Regions from separate parts of the Paenibacillus sp. P36 genome, predicted to be linked through region 3. Evidence: a T-box and tRNA genes for the amino acid it is inferred to sense, from the RefSeq annotation. Region 3 holds a T-box; the other regions hold tRNA genes.
What was found. A T-box is a leader RNA that pairs with one kind of tRNA and senses whether it is charged. The one in region 3 lies ahead of ACKTT9_RS13835 (arginine--tRNA ligase), so its partner is inferred to be a tRNA-Arg.

Region 1 (5,565 bases), 2.3 Mb from region 3:
CATTTTCCTTAATGAGAAAATACAAGACGCGATTCTTGTGATTGTTGCTAAACTCCCTCGTAACACCAACCATACAGATTTTTTCACCAAGACTCAGATACTCATCGATTACATAAGATTTCAAGCGCAATCTCAGAACATTCTTATGCTGAATATAGGCTTCCATTTCTTCAACTGTTCGCTGATCTTTCGGATCCTGCTTCGTTGCGTAAAATACTTCTTTGATAAACGTATCCGTTTGCAGGCTTCTAGCCCCTTTGAAATGATTGTATGTACGGAAAAACTGCTGAATAACTTCCCTGATCTCATCTGGCATTGCAGGTCCCTTATCCACGGTATACATGCTATCTGCTACACTCGAATGTCTCTTTTTATGAAACCAACTCTTCCAGACACTTAATTGCATGCGCTCGTGTTCACCTGCTCTTTCTTTCTTCCAAACATTTCTTCATTATAGGCTAAAAACCATAAAATTTCGATAAAAATCGCATGATTCTGCGAACGAAAAAAAACACCTGCCTTCTATGCCTTTCATTCGAAAGATCATAGAAACAAGTGTTCGATAGTCCTATCCTTACAGAACTCTTCTCGCTCCGACATACCTTGCGCTCCAATAAGCGCTCGAAAGGCTATCCACAGCCACGCCTCTGGATGTTGTCGCTGAAATGAATTGATCATTGCCGAGATAAATGCCTACGTGATTCACTGTTTTCGAAGCAAAAAATACCAAGTCTCCGGCTTTCAAATCTGAAACTTTCGTACCTGCTTCACTGTGCATCTCCGCTGACGTACGGGGCAAATCGATCCCTTTCGCTTGATACAGGAATCGCACAAAACCGGAGCAATCAAAACCACTCGGCGTCGTTCCACCCCATACATAACGCACGCCCATATAGGAGTTCGCCGCCTGAATAATTTGCTCACTCACAGACGGAACAACGGCAGCGGCTGCCACCTTAGGTGCAGGTGCTGGAGCTGGTGGTGGTGGTGGTGGCGCGATCCAGGCTGGCTTGTGCGATTTTCCATCCACATCCACAATCGCGATCTGATTGGCTTCGTTCCATTCAATTGGCGAACCGAAGGTTTCCGTGATGAAACGCAGTGGGACATATGTATTCCCTTGGAACACGGTTGGACTGCTTTCCAAACTGATCTTCTTACTGTTCACAAGCGCTTGTTGCTGCTCTGTAATGAGTAAGATGGATTGCTGCTTGTTAACCAGTGTGACCTCGATTTGATCCTCTTGCTTCTCCCAGCTCACCTGATAGCCCAGCTTCTCAGATAACACTCGGAGTGGAACTTGCATGATGCCCTTGTCATCAATATAAGGCTGAACTTCCGGAAACTTCAGCAGCTCATCATTGACTTGCACCTTGACAGGGCGGTCCGTAGGCGCGGATGCAGCCTGAGCGGAGTGTGCTGTAAACATCGGTACTGCGGCGCATAATAGTGCGCATGAACAAATAAGACGTGAAGAAAAAGATTTCAAAACCTTGCCTCCTTGACGCCTCCGAGGTTAGTTGACGGGTTCGGGAAGAGGTTTTCCCTAGTACGCTCAGCTAGCAGCGCTCATTCACCCCAAATAAAGAAGTCCCCCGTACCAGAGCTTGCGATGCTCCAAGATTCGGCATTTTTTGTCTATGTTAGACTAGCATAGTTTAATTGGTAGGTACAACCTTTGCAAAACGGTAAGTTTTACCAATGTATTTTGTCGCATATTGCGTACGGAATACTAGGGATAATGGGCAAAAAAAACCACCCTAGAGGGTGGTTTTTCCTGCGATTAGGTGTAGCCAATTACGGATAGCGCACGATCGCTGACTGTGTTCAAAGTTGCTAACTCTGAGGCGGTTAATGATAATGAGGCCGCTTTGATATTATTTTCAAGATGATGCTCATCCTGTGTCCCTATAATAGCCGAAGTAAGTGCTTCCTGGTGCAGCAGCCAAGCAATTGCGATCTGTGTCACGTTAGTGTCCTTGGCATCCGCCATTTCTTTCATGACAGCTAAAAGCTCCTTCTCCGCCTCCAGATGCTCCGGTAGGAACAGCCTTCTCTCCTTGCGGAAGTCTCCCTCTTTCAATGCCTTTCCATGAAGGTGGAAAGCGCCTGTCAGAATCCCCTTGGCGATTGAGCTGTAGCTCATCACACCAATGTTGTGTTCCTGGCAGAATGGCAAAATCTCTGGCTCGATAGCTCTGTGCAGCAAACTGTATTCCGGCTGAATCACATCGATTTGCGCGTAATTTACGGCTTCTTTCAGCTGCTCCAAAGAAAAATTCGAAACGCCGATAGCCCGAATCAAGCCTTCTTCTTTCAGCTTCACAAATTCACCAAGCGTATCCTGCACAGGTATCTCAAAACTTGGCCAGTGAATGTAATAAACATCTATGTAATCAGTCTTCAAACGGTTCAAACTGTTTTCTGCCGATCTTCTTACATCTTGAGGAGCTAGATTGCTTCGGCTCACCTTCGTCGTAATGATGCATTGCTTACGTATATCCGCCAAAGCAGCGCCGACGATCTCTTCCGAGTGTCCATTGCCGTAGCCTTCAGCTGTATCAAACGTTGTGATGCCCAGCTCGAACGCTTTACGGATGAGCTCGATATTATTTTGGTCGTTCGTGAACTCCCAAGGACCTCCTCCAAGCTCCCAACAGCCAAAAGTTATGTTTGAGATGTCAAAACCTGCATGTCCTAGCTTTTTCGCCTTCATAGTCGCCGACCTCATTTCATTGATATCGTCCCACGATAATGCACACGTTAACAAAACAAGTATACCGCTTTCATTTACTTTTGCCAAGAAATATGCGGGCTCGGGTATCGGGTGAGGATGGTCTCCATAGCTGTACCATGTCTTTTCTGTACGTTAACGGAACTACTGGCATCTATTTAGCTCGAAAACGGTGCATTCGCCCCTCCTAGGGAACTACGGTCCTCTATTTTGCCGTTTTCAGGTGATACGCCGCTTTTAGGCAGCAAATAAAGGCTTGTAGTTCCCCTAACCGGGGAATTCGGCTGATTTACTCGAAATAGCGACCTCCAGTTCCCTTCGCTTTCCGCCCTCATTGAACATGCTTCCTTCGGAAGCAATCATCGGTAGATTTGGACGCGCGTCCTACTCGGGCTTACTCAAGCTGCCTTCACGGACGGTCGAACCCTTTGTGGGTTCTCTTCCCTTACCCGTGCAAAAGAAAAAGCCACCCGAAGGTGGCTCTTTCTTTTCTTGTGAAGCGGGTGATGGGAATCGAACCCACGCTACCAGCTTGGAAGGCTGAAGTTCTACCATTGAACTACACCCGCGTAAATATCGGGATGACACGATTTGAACATGCGACCCCCTGCTCCCAAAGCAGGTGCTCTACCAAGCTGAGCTACATCCCGAAACGCTTATAACTTAATTAAAATGGCGCGCCCTGAGAGATTCGAACTCCCGACCTTTTGATTCGTAGTCAAATACTCTATCCAGCTGAGCTAAGGGCGCTTAAAATATGGAGCGGAAGACGGGGATCGAACCCGCGACCCTCGCCTTGGCAAGGCGATGCTCTACCGCTGAGCCACTTCCGCACGGTATGTGTTGCTTGTCACTTCATTTCTTTCTCAGAGGCGACAAGGAATAATATATCAGGATTTCAGAACAAATGCAAATGTTTTTTCTTACCAATCGCTTATTTTATAAAAATACCGCCAAAAGGCAGCACTTCCCTTGCAATTCGCCGCAATAAGCTATCGTTTTTCATATGCTCATCCAACTTGCGATCCGGCTTACATGGCTGCAGCAGCACATGTCCTTGCCCTGTCATCTCCCAATGATAATTCATATGCTGGCTCGCTAATGTATTACCATAAACACAAAGGCGCAATACTGCATTCCGAGGATACGCAATTAGACAATGAATATCTACATATAAAGGCTGCTTCGGATCCAAAGCCATCTGATACAAGGGCCCAGTGGTCAAAAGCCCCAGTGTTCCCGGCCCTTTGAACTGCATTTTCACGAGATCTTGCGTGATCAGTGTATTTTTAACATTTTGTAAGTGAGAAGTAAAGCTGACACCGCCGGTATAAAACAGAACATGCCGGAACTCATACAAAAGATCATCCTCATCACCAATAGGCACCACAGACATGCTGTAGCCTTCTGGCAAACCTAGCATGAGCTGAGCAGGACCATACACGCGCGACTGAATCAGACGTTTTTTGCGGTACATACTGGGTAGCTTCATCAAAGAGTCCTCTCTTTGCTCAGACTTCCCTTGAAAAGCTACGATTTGGTTCGGATGCAGCACATGAATCGACTCGTCCTTCTCGATGCGCAGTGTGGCCATTTTTGCGTGTGAGCTTGCATGTTCGAAAGTAACTTCCACGCCTCTCAGGCCTCCTATCTCATTTGACGCTTCTGCCTCCGCCAGACCACATACCGGAACACCCGTCCAAGTACAAAATACAACACTACAAGCACAACCACCGCGATAACCATATTCGTTATCTTCCGACTCCGGTTTTCTTTATCTATTGCAACCTGCTCCATGGCCTTTAAGCGCTCTTGCAGTCGTTCATTTTCTTTCTGAAGCGCTTCGTTTTGTTGAAGGAGCTTTTCCTCGGTTTCCTGCGAATGCCGGATCGTTTCCGAGAGCTTGTCCTTTTGCTCCTCTAATTGCTGTTTCGTTGCCTCGTAATCTTTCTGAATTTGCTCCACATTCTCAGGCAGTTGATAGATATCTTTCACCCTATCGAGCCAGGAGGCTTGGGCTGCAGAGGCAGGGTACATAAGCCCTATCCAAATGACTAGCACGCCGATCACGTGACCAATAACAGATATATGCCGTGTCCGCATCGCCTTCCCTCCCAACAGCTCGACATTTTCTTCTATTTTACAGCAAAAATCAACCCTTCACCACTTCTGCCGCCTTAACAGGGTAACGCAAAATCGTTCTCATTTTCAAAGGATCAATCTTCCTCGGGTCAGATAAATAGATTTCATGATGGAGGCCGCTAATGCTTAAATGGCTTGTCTCCATAAATTCGTACATTTGAGTTAGCGTTTCAGGCTCGGAAGCATACGGACCCATATGCAGCATCTGGACACAGCTTCCTTCATGCAAGGTTTCAAATACAATATCTGAAAGCAAATCCAGCTCCTTTTTCTTGCCTAAAGCTTTAACTCGGGCTTCCTCTACCTTCTCTGCTGTAACATAATCGGGCATCCTAATCAAAAGTTTCCAACGCCACTGCTCCCTCGGCACCTCGAGCGCGTTCCGGCTATCTCCATCCACCCACCACAAGCCCTCCAGCTTGGCCACAGTGAAGTCTTTCTCCTCCATCTTATAAATGCCCTTAATGCTGTAAGAAAGCGTGTAGAGCGCTTCAGTCGCTTGTGCGAAGACGTCTCCATTCGGGTCCCCAGTTCCTTCAATGGTCACATACCAAACAGGCCCAAATTCCATTAGCTGTGGTTTCGTCGGAGCTGTGTAATAGGATTTGTAGACTTTGGCTAAATCTAACTTTTCCATGCGGCACTTCCTTTTTTCTTTCAGTATATAAAATAAACCCTGACAGCTATAC
Region 2 (5,565 bases), 2.4 Mb from region 3:
TAAATAAGCTCGATTATATAGACCGGTTAATGCGTCTACGTAGACCAATTTGGCCAGTTGTTTATTGTCTTTCTTCAAGTTCTTAATCTTGGCTTTTTGATGAAGGGCGATCTCAACTTTCCGTTCCAGCACATCCAAATCAAAAGGCTTTGTTAAATAATCAACCGCTCCTAGGCGCAATCCCTGTAAAATGTCTTCTTTCTGCGCATTGGCCGATAAGAAAATAATGGGTGTGTCAAAATCAGGTTCCGAAATCAAGCTTTTACATATTTCAAACCCTGTAATTTCCGGCATCATCACATCGAGCAAAATCAGATCAGGCATCACTTCTTTGACCATCGCCTGCGCTTCTGTACCATCTTCAACGGTAAAAATTTCATAATGTAACGAATTCAAAAATATACGCAGTATATTTAAGTTATGAGGTTCATCATCGATGATAAGAATACGACCGCTCATTCATTTATCCCATCTTTCATTACGATAATAGTTTTGAGTCCACTAACCATTCATTTGCATTTGCTCATCGATGATGCTTAAGAAGATCCGTACCAATTTCTCGTCAAATTGTTTGCCCGCATGAGTAAGCAGCTGCTCTCTTACTTCATGAACGTGAAGCGAGTTCCGGTAAACTCTCGTGGATGTCATCGCGTCGAACGCATCGGCGATACTTACAATCCGTACGAGATAAGGGATGTCCGATCCGCTCAATTGATCCGGGTACCCCCGTCCATCCATCCGCTCGTGATGCCACCTGACCATAGGCAATAGATGTTCCACATCCTGCAGTTCCTTCAGCAATTCAAACCCAATCACAGGATGTTGGCGGATGACATTAAACTCTTCGTCCGTTAAACGGCCGGGCTTCATGAGAATATGATCGGGAATAGCTAATTTCCCTACATCGTGAAGCAAAGCGCCCAGCTTCAAAGTTTCCAACTCGGTTTCGCTGACGCCGGCCTTCGCGCCAAGCAGCGTAGAATAGAAAGCAACATTATAGCAATGATCAACTGTAAAACTGTCTTTCACTCTTAATGTGTTAAAGAGACTTTCGTAAGCCTGCTGCTTAAGCACTTGCTTGCGGAATTGAATCTTTTTAATCAACTGCTCCATATGTAATTTGATGAGATTGCATAACTGCAATTGATCGTCTTTCAACTGAATATCCGAAGGAAATGAGAATAGTAGGGCACCGTACGAAGGGCCGTGCTTTATGTGGAATCCATAAATACATTCGTATCTGGATTTTAGAAGGTGATCGCGAAGCATTCCATCTGCCTCATACACCGACAAACGGGAACCTTCTGGCATTTGGGAAAAAAATTGTGTGTGAAGGACTATGTACTTTAACTGCTCCATGACTGCTGTACTAATATTTACGGAATAAGAAGCTGGGGTAATCTGATGTTTCTCATCCATTAGAAAAAGAGAGATATGTTCACAGCCTATTGATTTTTTGGCAATATCATTCAATTGGCCGATCGATTCGAAGATGGAATCAGAATTTATCACATTCTTGAAAAACAATGAATTCTGCATAGATGTTACCTCTTATTCTTCTCAAGTAGACTGCCCCGACATTTTAATTAGTACTAGTTCTTCTTGTTAAGGAGAATCTCCTCTATTATAAATAATTTTTTCCATAATTTTAATATTTTTTTACTAGAAAAGTTATAATTTCACACGTTATGAGTGTTTACGCGAGAGACATTCGTCGATTTGTGTCAAAGCAAATAGGGCGCCACTTCGCAAACTGGATGGGACTTTCGACACATGATGTCACTACCTTCCATGATGTAGTATGTAACTACACTTTTTCCATGGTAAAGTATGGATATTAAGGGAATGGCGCTGATGGATATTTTGATGTATATTTCATGTATATTAAAAGAGAGAAGTGAATGGGATGGCGATCTATATCGCGTTATTGCGTGGCATTAATGTGGGTGGGAAAAATATCATCAAAATGGCTGAGCTTCGAAAAACATTGGAGCAAATCGGGCTGCTTCGTGTTCAGACCTATATTCAGAGCGGCAATGTATTGTTCGAATCGGATGCGGATGAAGAATCGCTGCGCCAGCTGATCGAGAGTGAGATTGACCGCGTCTTTCATATCTCTTTAGCCGTGATTTTGAGAACTGCGGAGGAACTGAATCTCATAGCCGCCAATTGCCCGTACACGGCCGACGAAATCTCCGAAGCGGAGTCTATGTCCGATGCCGAAAGCCTTTACGTAGCCTTCCTGCCTAAAGAGCCGTCCAAAGAAAGCTTAGCACGTCTTGAGGTGTTCCAAACCGAGGATGACCAGCTGCGAGCAAAAGGAAGAGAAATCTATCTGCTGTACCGACACAGCATTCTAAAATCCAAGCTTGCCAATAACCTGCCGAAGCTTGATGTTCCTGCTACCGTGCGCAATTGGAAAACGCTTAGTAAGCTTGTTTCCTTAGCCAATGATATGGCTGCTTCCACGCAACGATAACACAGAAAACATAAAAAGAAGCATAATCTCCCAGTCTATCTACTGATCGATTATACTTCTTTTTGTTTGATCGGGACGACACGATTTGAACATGCGACCCCCTGCTCCCAAAGCAGGTGCTCTACCAAGCTGAGCTACGTCCCGATACTGCTATGTATGTTAAATGTAAAAATGGCGCGCCCTGAGAGATTCGAACTCCCGACCTTTTGATTCGTAGTCAAATACTCTATCCAGCTGAGCTAAGGGCGCTTAAAATATGGAGCGGAAGACGGGGATCGAACCCGCGACCCTCGCCTTGGCAAGGCGATGCTCTACCGCTGAGCCACTTCCGCAAGTAGGTGTTTCATGCCGCTTCTTTAAAAGCGACAAGTAGTAATATAACAGGATTCTTTACAAAAAGCAAATAAAATGTTTAATTATTTTTCGCCAGTTTTTACCTGTAGTTTTCCATCACCGAGAGGAGGGAATATGTGGAAGCATCTTTTTTTGATCAGAACGTCAAGGTTGCACAAGGGATCATCTTCGAAGAAAAGCTGGCGGTATACACGGAGCATGAATTTCATATGCATGCCGCTTTGGAGGTCAGTATAGCCCTTGATAGTACAATGAAATATCCGATTGGCGACGAGTGGTATTATGCCGATCCTGGCGATATCCTTTTGCTGCGCCCGTTCGAACCGCACTGGAACTTGACCCGGGAGGAAGGGAAACCAAGCCGTTGGATCATGCTTCTCTTCTCACCCGATTACGTTGCTTTCATTCCGGGCGGATACAGCTTGCTAGTCCCTTTTTATACGATGAACACGTCCCAGGTAATCCCCGCAGCATCGCCATACGCACAATCGATCATACGGCTTGCTACGGAGGCCTTGCAGGAGCAGAAGCAAGATCAGCCAGGCTGGCAGCTCCAGCAGATGACGTTGTTCATTCAAATCCTTGTCCAAATTCAAAGGTACTACCATTCGTTAGAGCAATCGTTCGCGGCTCCCTCCCTATCCGGCGTCATAGCAGCCATAGAGCATCTCATCACCCACTGGTCAGAAGAAGTGGACGTAGATTTGCTTATCCATAGGTCAGACCTGAAGAAGACCTGGTTCTATACCAAATTCAGAGAATTGACAGGCTCTTCTCCTAATGAATTTGTCATTCGACTTCGGCTTCAGTATGCAGCTCATATGCTGATGCACACGCATGAATCCATTACAGATATTGCCCTCGCCTGCGGTTTCAGCACCCCTAGCTACTTCAACAAAGTATTCAAAGAACATCGGGGGATGACACCAAGCGTATACCGCAGACAGGCAGCAACATCATCCAGTATCACAGCTAAGGTTGATTAAAAGATGACTTTATCCTTTGACGTATCCGGACAAAAGGACACGGTCCTCAAGCCGTTTGCCCGACTGGGCGTACCGGCAGCTTGCCGCCGCGACTTGGAAGGCATAGGCGCGTCTAGGCTTATCCGTGTGATTCTTCTTGCTGTGGTGCAGCGTCTCACGATGGAAGAACACAGCATCGCCTGGGGCTAATGGTGGACAAGGTACACCATTCTCCGGCTCTGCAGCGCGCTTATGGCCAGGCTCTGTATTGATATTGGGCTGCCGCCCGAGTAAATGTGATCCCGGGGCCAGCCACAAGCCTGCGTTCTCTTGACTGATATCATCAAGGGCAATAAAACCATTGAGCATATGACCCAGAATATGTGTGTACTGATTATCTTGATGCCACTCCAAACCATTGCCGTGGGGAGCTACGACCGCGTACATCCCCATCCACAGTTTGACTTGATCCCCTAGAATTTGCTCTAAAAAGCTTACAATATCCGGACTCGTCAAAAACCTCGTGGTCTCAGGATATAGTTCCTGCTCCGCGGCAATATCGATGATGGCTTTACTTTTCCATTCGCCTGTCCCTTTTTCGTTAGCAAAGGCAGCATTCTCTTCATTGATCGCATCAACCATTTCTTTTGTAAGAAAGCCTCGAGCATAAAAGAACCCTTCTCGATAAAACTGCTCGACCATCTCCTGCGTCAATACAAACCTTGTGACTTGTATCATATGCCTTAACCTCCTTTGTGGATATGACTTTATTGTAAATGAGAAGGAGGCTTCATTACTTCCAATCGACGAGGCGAATACTAGCAATTTTGTTCACTTATCTACAAAAGAACGCACAAAAGGCAAAAAGGATTAAGTTAGTGATACTTAATCCTTTTTGCTAGGTATGCGCGTAGAGGGACTTGAACCCCCACGGTCGCCCGCTAGATCCTAAGTCTAGTGCGTCTGCCAATTCCGCCATACGCGCATGCTGTAAATAAGGCAAATGGTGAGTCATGTAGGATTCGAACCTACGACACCCTGATTAAAAGTCAGGTGCTCTACCAACTGAGCTAATGACTCATAATAATTGGTTGCGGGGGCAGGATTTGAACCTGCGGCCTTCGGGTTATGAGCCCGACGAGCTACCGAGCTGCTCCACCCCGCGTCATTATTTAAAACACCCCAAAGGGGTACTGCTTGGCAACGTTCTACTCTCCCAGAACCCTGCGGTTCAAGTACCATCGACGCTGGAGGGCTTAACGGTCGTGTTCGAGATGGGAACGCGTGGGTCCCCTCCGCCATCATCACCAAACAGTCAAAGCGTGGTTTGCGCCTTGAAAACTAGATACGAAACTTGCGTAAAGAATATTTGTCATCTACGTTAGACGTAGCGACTAACTGCTTAGTCAGCTGGTTTTGGTTAAGCCCTCGACCGATTAGTATTCGTCAGCTGCATGCATTGCTGCACTTCCACCTCGAACCTATCAACCTCGTCGTCTACAAGGGGTCTTACATACTGGGAAATCTCATCTTGAGGGGGGCTTCGCGCTTAGATGCTTTCAGCGCTTATCCCCTCCGTACATAGCTACCCAGCGGTGCCTCTGGCGAGACAACTGGTACACCAGCGGTACGTCCATCCCGGTCCTCTCGTACTAAGGACAGCTCCTCTCAAATTTCCTACGCCCGCGACAGATAGGGACCGAACTGTCTCACGACGTTCTGAACCCAGCTCGCGTACCGCTTTAATGGGCGAACAGCCCAACCCTT
Region 3 (5,565 bases):
CACCTGGGCAGGCTTGATCGAGCTCTGTGACAGTGGCTGGCTGCGTCCCACCGACTCGGTCGTGCTGTTTAACACTTCGCATGCCATGAAATATGCGCAGTTGGAACGTATGTCCTCCGTTCCAAGGATAAGGAGCTATGCGGATTATAAGTCGCTTGGGCGCTAAAAAAGAAAAACCGTCAGGAGAGAATTGCTCCTGATGGTCCTTTTTATGTTTAGCGAATCTAAGCTTGACCTAGATTATTTTCCTCATACAAACGGTACATCGCTTGAATCAGAGGCTCTGCCGGATCACGGTTCAATAAGAATAAAGTCATTAAATATTGCAGCGGAAGCGCGCAAGTGTTGTTCCCGTCTTGCACAGCAACGAAGCCGGCTTCCAGAACCGGGCCATGCTCCTCATGAAGCTCTAAATCCACATAAATCTTTTGATCAGGGAATTCTTCACGAACAGCTGATGCACAGTAAGGAACAATATGTTTATCCAGAAGTTCTTTCGCTTGGTCTTCCGTTTGCGGCGGATTAGGCAGCAGATGATTCTCCGGGCTTCTCAGCAAGTCCACAAAGAAGGAAGAAAGCCAGAGTCCAGCGTTCGGATTGGTTTGGAAATTTCTCATAATTTCATTGAGGAAAAATCCACATGACGTGAACTTCTCATCTTTTTTAAGTGTAAAAGCAAACATCGGGCCATACGTTGGGTTATTTCCGATTTGTCCCTCGACTTCATATTCGGGAAATTGCGCCTTCATAACTTCGTTTATGTGCTGAAACCAAGTCATAATGATCTGGGCCTGTTCTTGTTCCAAATCTTGTGCGTTATTTTCTTCGGTTTGTGTTTCGATCTCTTTTTCTGTCATTGTGGTAAAAGCCTCCTGAATCATTCATATTGGCACGAATATCCCTATTGTACCGCATTTAATCCAGATCAGAAAGCTATTGTTGCATTTTTAAGGACGAATGCGGACGACGCCAACCTCAGAAGCGTTCACCGAGATCGAATTCCCGCCTTGACCAATGGTTGCACTCGCGGATTGTCTGACTCTCACTTTTGTTTTTCCGCTGCTGTAGCTCGATTTTTTGTTTGTTTTACGCTGCATACATCACCACCCCCTCTCAGCAAACATGGCACTTCATGCTCGAACTCGGAAGGGGTTAGCGCTTTTTCTGCTTTTTATGCAGCCCGTTGACAGGCTGTATCAGCAAATACATAAGGGGAGCACAATAGGCTCTATCTAAGGGATCTTTTTATAATCGTTTAGGAGTCGGCATACCGAGCAGTTCAAGCGCTTCATGAAGGGTAGCCTTCACCGTTTGTGTAATCCATAAGCGGTGGGAAATGCTCTCTTCGCTCCCTTTTAAAACCGGACATGCGCTATAAAAATGATTGAACAACGATGCTAATTCAAACGCATAATGACAAATTAAACTAGGAGCCAACTGAGCAGTGGCATTCTCCAAAGTTTCCGGCCAGTAAGCGATATGCCTCAGCAGCTGGTATTCCTGATCTTCCAGAAGAGTTCCGTGGAACTTGGCCGCTATGGCTTGCAGACGATCGTCCACCTTCGCTTTGTCCAAAATACGATTCGCTCTTGCGTAAGCATACAGCAAATAAACACCTGTATTCCCTGTCACTTCGGTCGCTTGCTCCAGATCAAAAATCACTTCGGTTTGCAGTTGATATTTCAGCAAATAGTAACGAATCGAAGCCGCGGCGATGGATCTGCTGGATATTCCCGCTTTCCTTGAACGTTTGGAATCAATCACTTTCTCCATGCGATCAAGAAGGTCTGCGACTTTAATCCCAATGCCTTGACGGCCTGACATCGCATAGGAACTTTTGCCTTCGGAAGTATCCAGACCAAGCCCAGCCGCTGTATCGGGACTTAAAGAAACAACACCGTAGCTTACATGCTTGAGTTGACTGGCCTGCTGTTGATAACCGAGCACTTCAAGTGCCAGCTTCACCATCTCTTGCGGATACTGCTGACGGTAGTCAATGACATTAATGACCATATCTGCGCGCCCGATCGTTTTTTTACTTCCTTGAGCAGCCGTTGACCACAAGCCATCCTCCCATTTTTTATACACAAAATCATTTTCCAGCAGTCCGAATTTCCAAAGGTGATACGCGATATCCTTCGCGGTGTAGGTGAGAATGCCATTTGAACGAACAAGCACTTTATCCCCTTGAAAATCCTGATTGTCCGCTGGGGTTTCAGCTCCGCCTTCTTCAAGGTTCTTCAGTACCCAACAGCCTGCCAGTTTCCCCTCCGTCACCTTATGAAACATTTCCGTTTTACTCAGCAGCTCGAAAGTGGTATCCCAGAATCCTGCACGAACAATGCTGCTTTCCCACACCAGCACATCATAGGAGATGCCAAATTGCTTCATTTCCTCCAACTGCTCACGCACAATTCGCTCCGCAACCAAAGCACCCATCCACGCAAGATTCGATGTCCCGCTTTCAATAGCATGAAGGACCACAGAACGCTGCTCGGCTAACGCCGGCTGATCTTTATAGGCCTGATTCACCTTCGCGTAGGTTTCCCAACAAAAATCCCCGAATCGCGGAAAACTTCCCTCCGTTTGCGTATGAAGAATACCTACCACCGTATCGGCTAATTGGTTCCCGAGGTCATCAATATAATTATGAACCTCCACGTCATACCCGGCATGCGATAGCATACGTGACAAAGAGTCACCGATACATGAATTTCTCAAATGCCCCACATGTGCGGCTTTGTTAGGATTAATGGAGGTATGTTCCACCAACACCTTGTTTTGTTTGCTGCGGCTGGTGCGCTTCGTTGGAGCTTGAAATTCCCCATTAGCCCAGGCATCCCAGTTGATATAAAAGTTCAGAAAGCCGGGTGCAACAGCAGCTGCTTTGCTAAACAAACCTTGAACAAGCCCATTCTGTTCGATGCGGCTTTGAAGCTCCCCAGCGATCTGCAAGGGGGACTTGCGCAATATTTTGGCCAAAAGCATGGCAATGTTGGAGCTGTAGTCTCCATGTTCCGGGTGCGCCGGATGCTCGGTTAAAATTTTTAAAGTAGCTGGACGCTGCGTCCCGGATTCCTGAAACATGGCTTCGACGTGCTGCTCAATTTCAACGGTTAATAGCTGCTGAATCATCGTAGTTTCCTCCCAAATGGCATCATTTGCATACAAAAAAGCCCCCGTCTCTAAATAAGAGACGAGAGCTGTTCATTCCCGCGGTACCACTCTAAGTGTTAAATCTGCAGATTTAACCCCTCCAACGATAACGGCTTATGCCGGATCTTCCTACTGCTCATTTCGGAAGACCATTTCCCAGGTCCGTTTCGTTCCTGACATTCGTACCGGTTCCCACCAATTCCGGCTCGCTGCGACTGTCCGACAAGAACTACTGTCCTGTTCATCAATGTTACATATCAAGTTATGAATTGACTGAATATTACTTCAATATGCTGGAGTTGTCAAGAGGCAACTACCTTCATCATTAAAATGCCAATAAAGGCCAAAGCCAATCCAGACTGTTCCATCTTTGAGAATTTATCCTTCAAAACAAATCGCGTGTACAACAGAACGATTAGTACATTCAATGCGACAACAGCTGAAACCAAGCCTGCCTTGCCATGATCAAATCCATGAAGGATGAAAATCATGCCAACCACATTCGTAATGCCCACGATCATCCCGAATAGAAAAGTCCGTCGTTCCGTCCAGCCTGAGGTAGCTGCCACTTTTACCTGTGTAGGCTGCTGATCACTTTGCTTCTGATCCCGCAACCACCACAGACCAAAACAAACAGTTCCGGTAGCAAACATACAAAATAACGTTGGAAACAGCGGGGCCGCGACCAAGGTCGTCCACTTACTCGACAAGTCATTGGCGGCAAAAAGAATCAAGGCCAGCGCACCCCAACCGGCGCCTTGCAAATTTTTGAGCGTAATGTCATTGGAGTAACGCACGACTAAAATTCCGATAACGATAATAACAAAGGCTAGAAACTGCATGATATTAAGTCGTTCATCCCAAATCAGATACGCAACGAAAACCACAACGACGGAGGGCAAACCGGTCAGAATCGCGACCAATGACGCTTTCCCTACGGCAAAACCTTTGAACATACTGGCATTGGCCCCGAAAGAAAACAGCCCCATTTGAACGCCAATCAGCGCAGTCACGGTCCAAGCTTGATGTAATAGAAGGGCGCAGCTGCCGCTAATTAACGCCCCCATGAAAAATGTGCCGCATAGCAGCACATTCCGGTTTAATGATTGCTGGCTGGACCAGTGATACAGAATGCCTCGCAGCCCGAAACTGCAAGCCGCAAGTACGGAATACATGAGCCACATCCGAACAGCTACCCCTCTCTTTTGCTTGCAAAGATCGGGTAATTTTACCACATTAATCTTTAATGAACAACACTTTGTTGCAGCACAAGTCGCTCAAGAATGGCATCACCGCTAGCAGAGACTTTCACTTCCGCAAACTTGGCATTTTGTTCGTAAGTACGGCCTGTTCCTTCTGGAATGAAATAATTTTCAATGCCATATTCGATCCCCTCATACCCTTTCCAAGTACCGTTCATACGCACTTCTCCTGGGGCAAGTTCTTCCCCTTTCGTATAGACACGTTTGAATTCATACACATCAGTAGCTGTGTTCGGAGCGAGCACGACAGAGATTTTCTTTTTAGATGTCACATCATCGTTCTTCAAATCGGAAATAGGCGGCTCAGAAATCGTGTAGCGCAAACGTACATAATCCCCTTGAATAAGCGAACGCGGGTCCAGCGGTTCAAGCTGGAGTTTGATGAGTTGTCCATGGGAGAGCAGCCACTCGCTTTTGCCAATTTGTATCGACATGGCTGCGATCTGCAGCAGCACCAGCACGGCAATAAGGAGCCGATTTGCTTTCACGTTTGCCCCAGCAGCCGTTTCGGGTTCGACAGCTTCAAGGCGATGCCTTTTTTCGTACCAAACGGTAAAGATCAGTATCAAGATGCCAATCATGCCAAACGTAATCGATTTGTGCAGCAGCTTCCAGGCTAAATCGTAATATTTATACACGAGGAAAGCTGTCCAGAACCCCATCGACCAAGCAAAAATCCAACGGCTATGCAGCTGCCTGCTAACAACTAAGGCAAGCACGACAAGGATAAAGAAAAGGGCGTTGGTGACATAATACCAAGCAGATTCGGTCATGAAAGTTAACACAAACAATGTGAAGAGAAACGATGGATAGCTGCTATAGAGCACCGGCTGCCTAACTGCAGCATTCCCGATGACCTGCCCGCCTGCAAACAGGACGAACAATAAGCCCGTAATCACTGACAAAATGACAACGCTGCTATCGAGCCAATTGGTTAGTATCGCAGCTGTGATCAAAATTGCCGCAAGGAAGAAAAAAATGCGATGCACCATCCCGGCAATATAGATAAACGCGGCGATTGTAAGCGCTAAGAAAGCGAATTGGACGGGAATATTTTCTGCAAACACAGCCGCCCCCGCTCCAAGAAGCAGTCCGCTGATGAGTATGGTGTACCTCACTAGCGCATTTAGCTTTTTCAAAAAGATCA

Region 1: it has a tRNA-Arg gene. The T-box ahead of ACKTT9_RS13835 (arginine--tRNA ligase) is inferred to sense a tRNA for this amino acid. The anticodon was not compared.
Region 2: it has a tRNA-Arg gene. The T-box ahead of ACKTT9_RS13835 (arginine--tRNA ligase) is inferred to sense a tRNA for this amino acid. The anticodon was not compared.

Annotation. Positions count from the first base shown of each region.
Region 1 is NZ_AP038372.1:854,589-860,153, reverse strand. Features, by position in the region: gene ACKTT9_RS04005 (hypothetical protein) at 1-406, opposite strand, end outside; gene ACKTT9_RS04000 (NlpC/P60 family protein) at 575-1,489, opposite strand; cyclic di-AMP (ydaO/yuaA leader) riboswitch at 1,491-1,640, opposite strand; gene ACKTT9_RS03995 (aldo/keto reductase) at 1,784-2,716, opposite strand; tRNA gene ACKTT9_RS03990 (tRNA-Gly) at 3,233-3,303, opposite strand; tRNA gene ACKTT9_RS03985 (tRNA-Pro) at 3,311-3,384, opposite strand; tRNA gene ACKTT9_RS03980 (tRNA-Arg) at 3,408-3,484, opposite strand; tRNA gene ACKTT9_RS03975 (tRNA-Gly) at 3,493-3,567, opposite strand; gene ACKTT9_RS03970 (AIM24 family protein) at 3,669-4,367, opposite strand; gene ACKTT9_RS03965 (hypothetical protein) at 4,382-4,837, opposite strand; gene ACKTT9_RS03960 (GyrI-like domain-containing protein) at 4,887-5,513, opposite strand.
Region 2 is NZ_AP038372.1:786,119-791,683, reverse strand. Features, by position in the region: gene ACKTT9_RS03665 (diguanylate cyclase) at 1-459, opposite strand, end outside; gene ACKTT9_RS03660 (HD-GYP domain-containing protein) at 502-1,539, opposite strand; gene ACKTT9_RS03655 (DUF1697 domain-containing protein) at 1,907-2,479, shown strand; tRNA gene ACKTT9_RS03650 (tRNA-Pro) at 2,550-2,623, opposite strand; tRNA gene ACKTT9_RS03645 (tRNA-Arg) at 2,652-2,728, opposite strand; tRNA gene ACKTT9_RS03640 (tRNA-Gly) at 2,737-2,811, opposite strand; gene ACKTT9_RS03635 (helix-turn-helix domain-containing protein) at 2,950-3,819, shown strand; gene ACKTT9_RS03630 (phytanoyl-CoA dioxygenase family protein) at 3,829-4,536, opposite strand; tRNA gene ACKTT9_RS03625 (tRNA-Leu) at 4,704-4,783, opposite strand; tRNA gene ACKTT9_RS03620 (tRNA-Lys) at 4,803-4,878, opposite strand; tRNA gene ACKTT9_RS03615 (tRNA-Met) at 4,887-4,963, opposite strand; rRNA gene rrf (5S ribosomal RNA) at 4,994-5,110, opposite strand; rRNA gene ACKTT9_RS03605 (23S ribosomal RNA) at 5,215-5,565, opposite strand, start outside.
Region 3 is NZ_AP038372.1:3,146,722-3,152,286, reverse strand. Features, by position in the region: gene ACKTT9_RS13850 (threonine synthase) at 1-166, shown strand, start outside; gene ACKTT9_RS13845 (hypothetical protein) at 225-857, opposite strand; gene ACKTT9_RS13840 (hypothetical protein) at 948-1,097, opposite strand; gene ACKTT9_RS13835 (arginine--tRNA ligase) at 1,246-3,135, opposite strand; T-box leader at 3,190-3,410, opposite strand; gene ACKTT9_RS13830 (EamA family transporter) at 3,459-4,340, opposite strand; gene ACKTT9_RS13825 (GDYXXLXY domain-containing protein) at 4,400-5,565, opposite strand, start outside.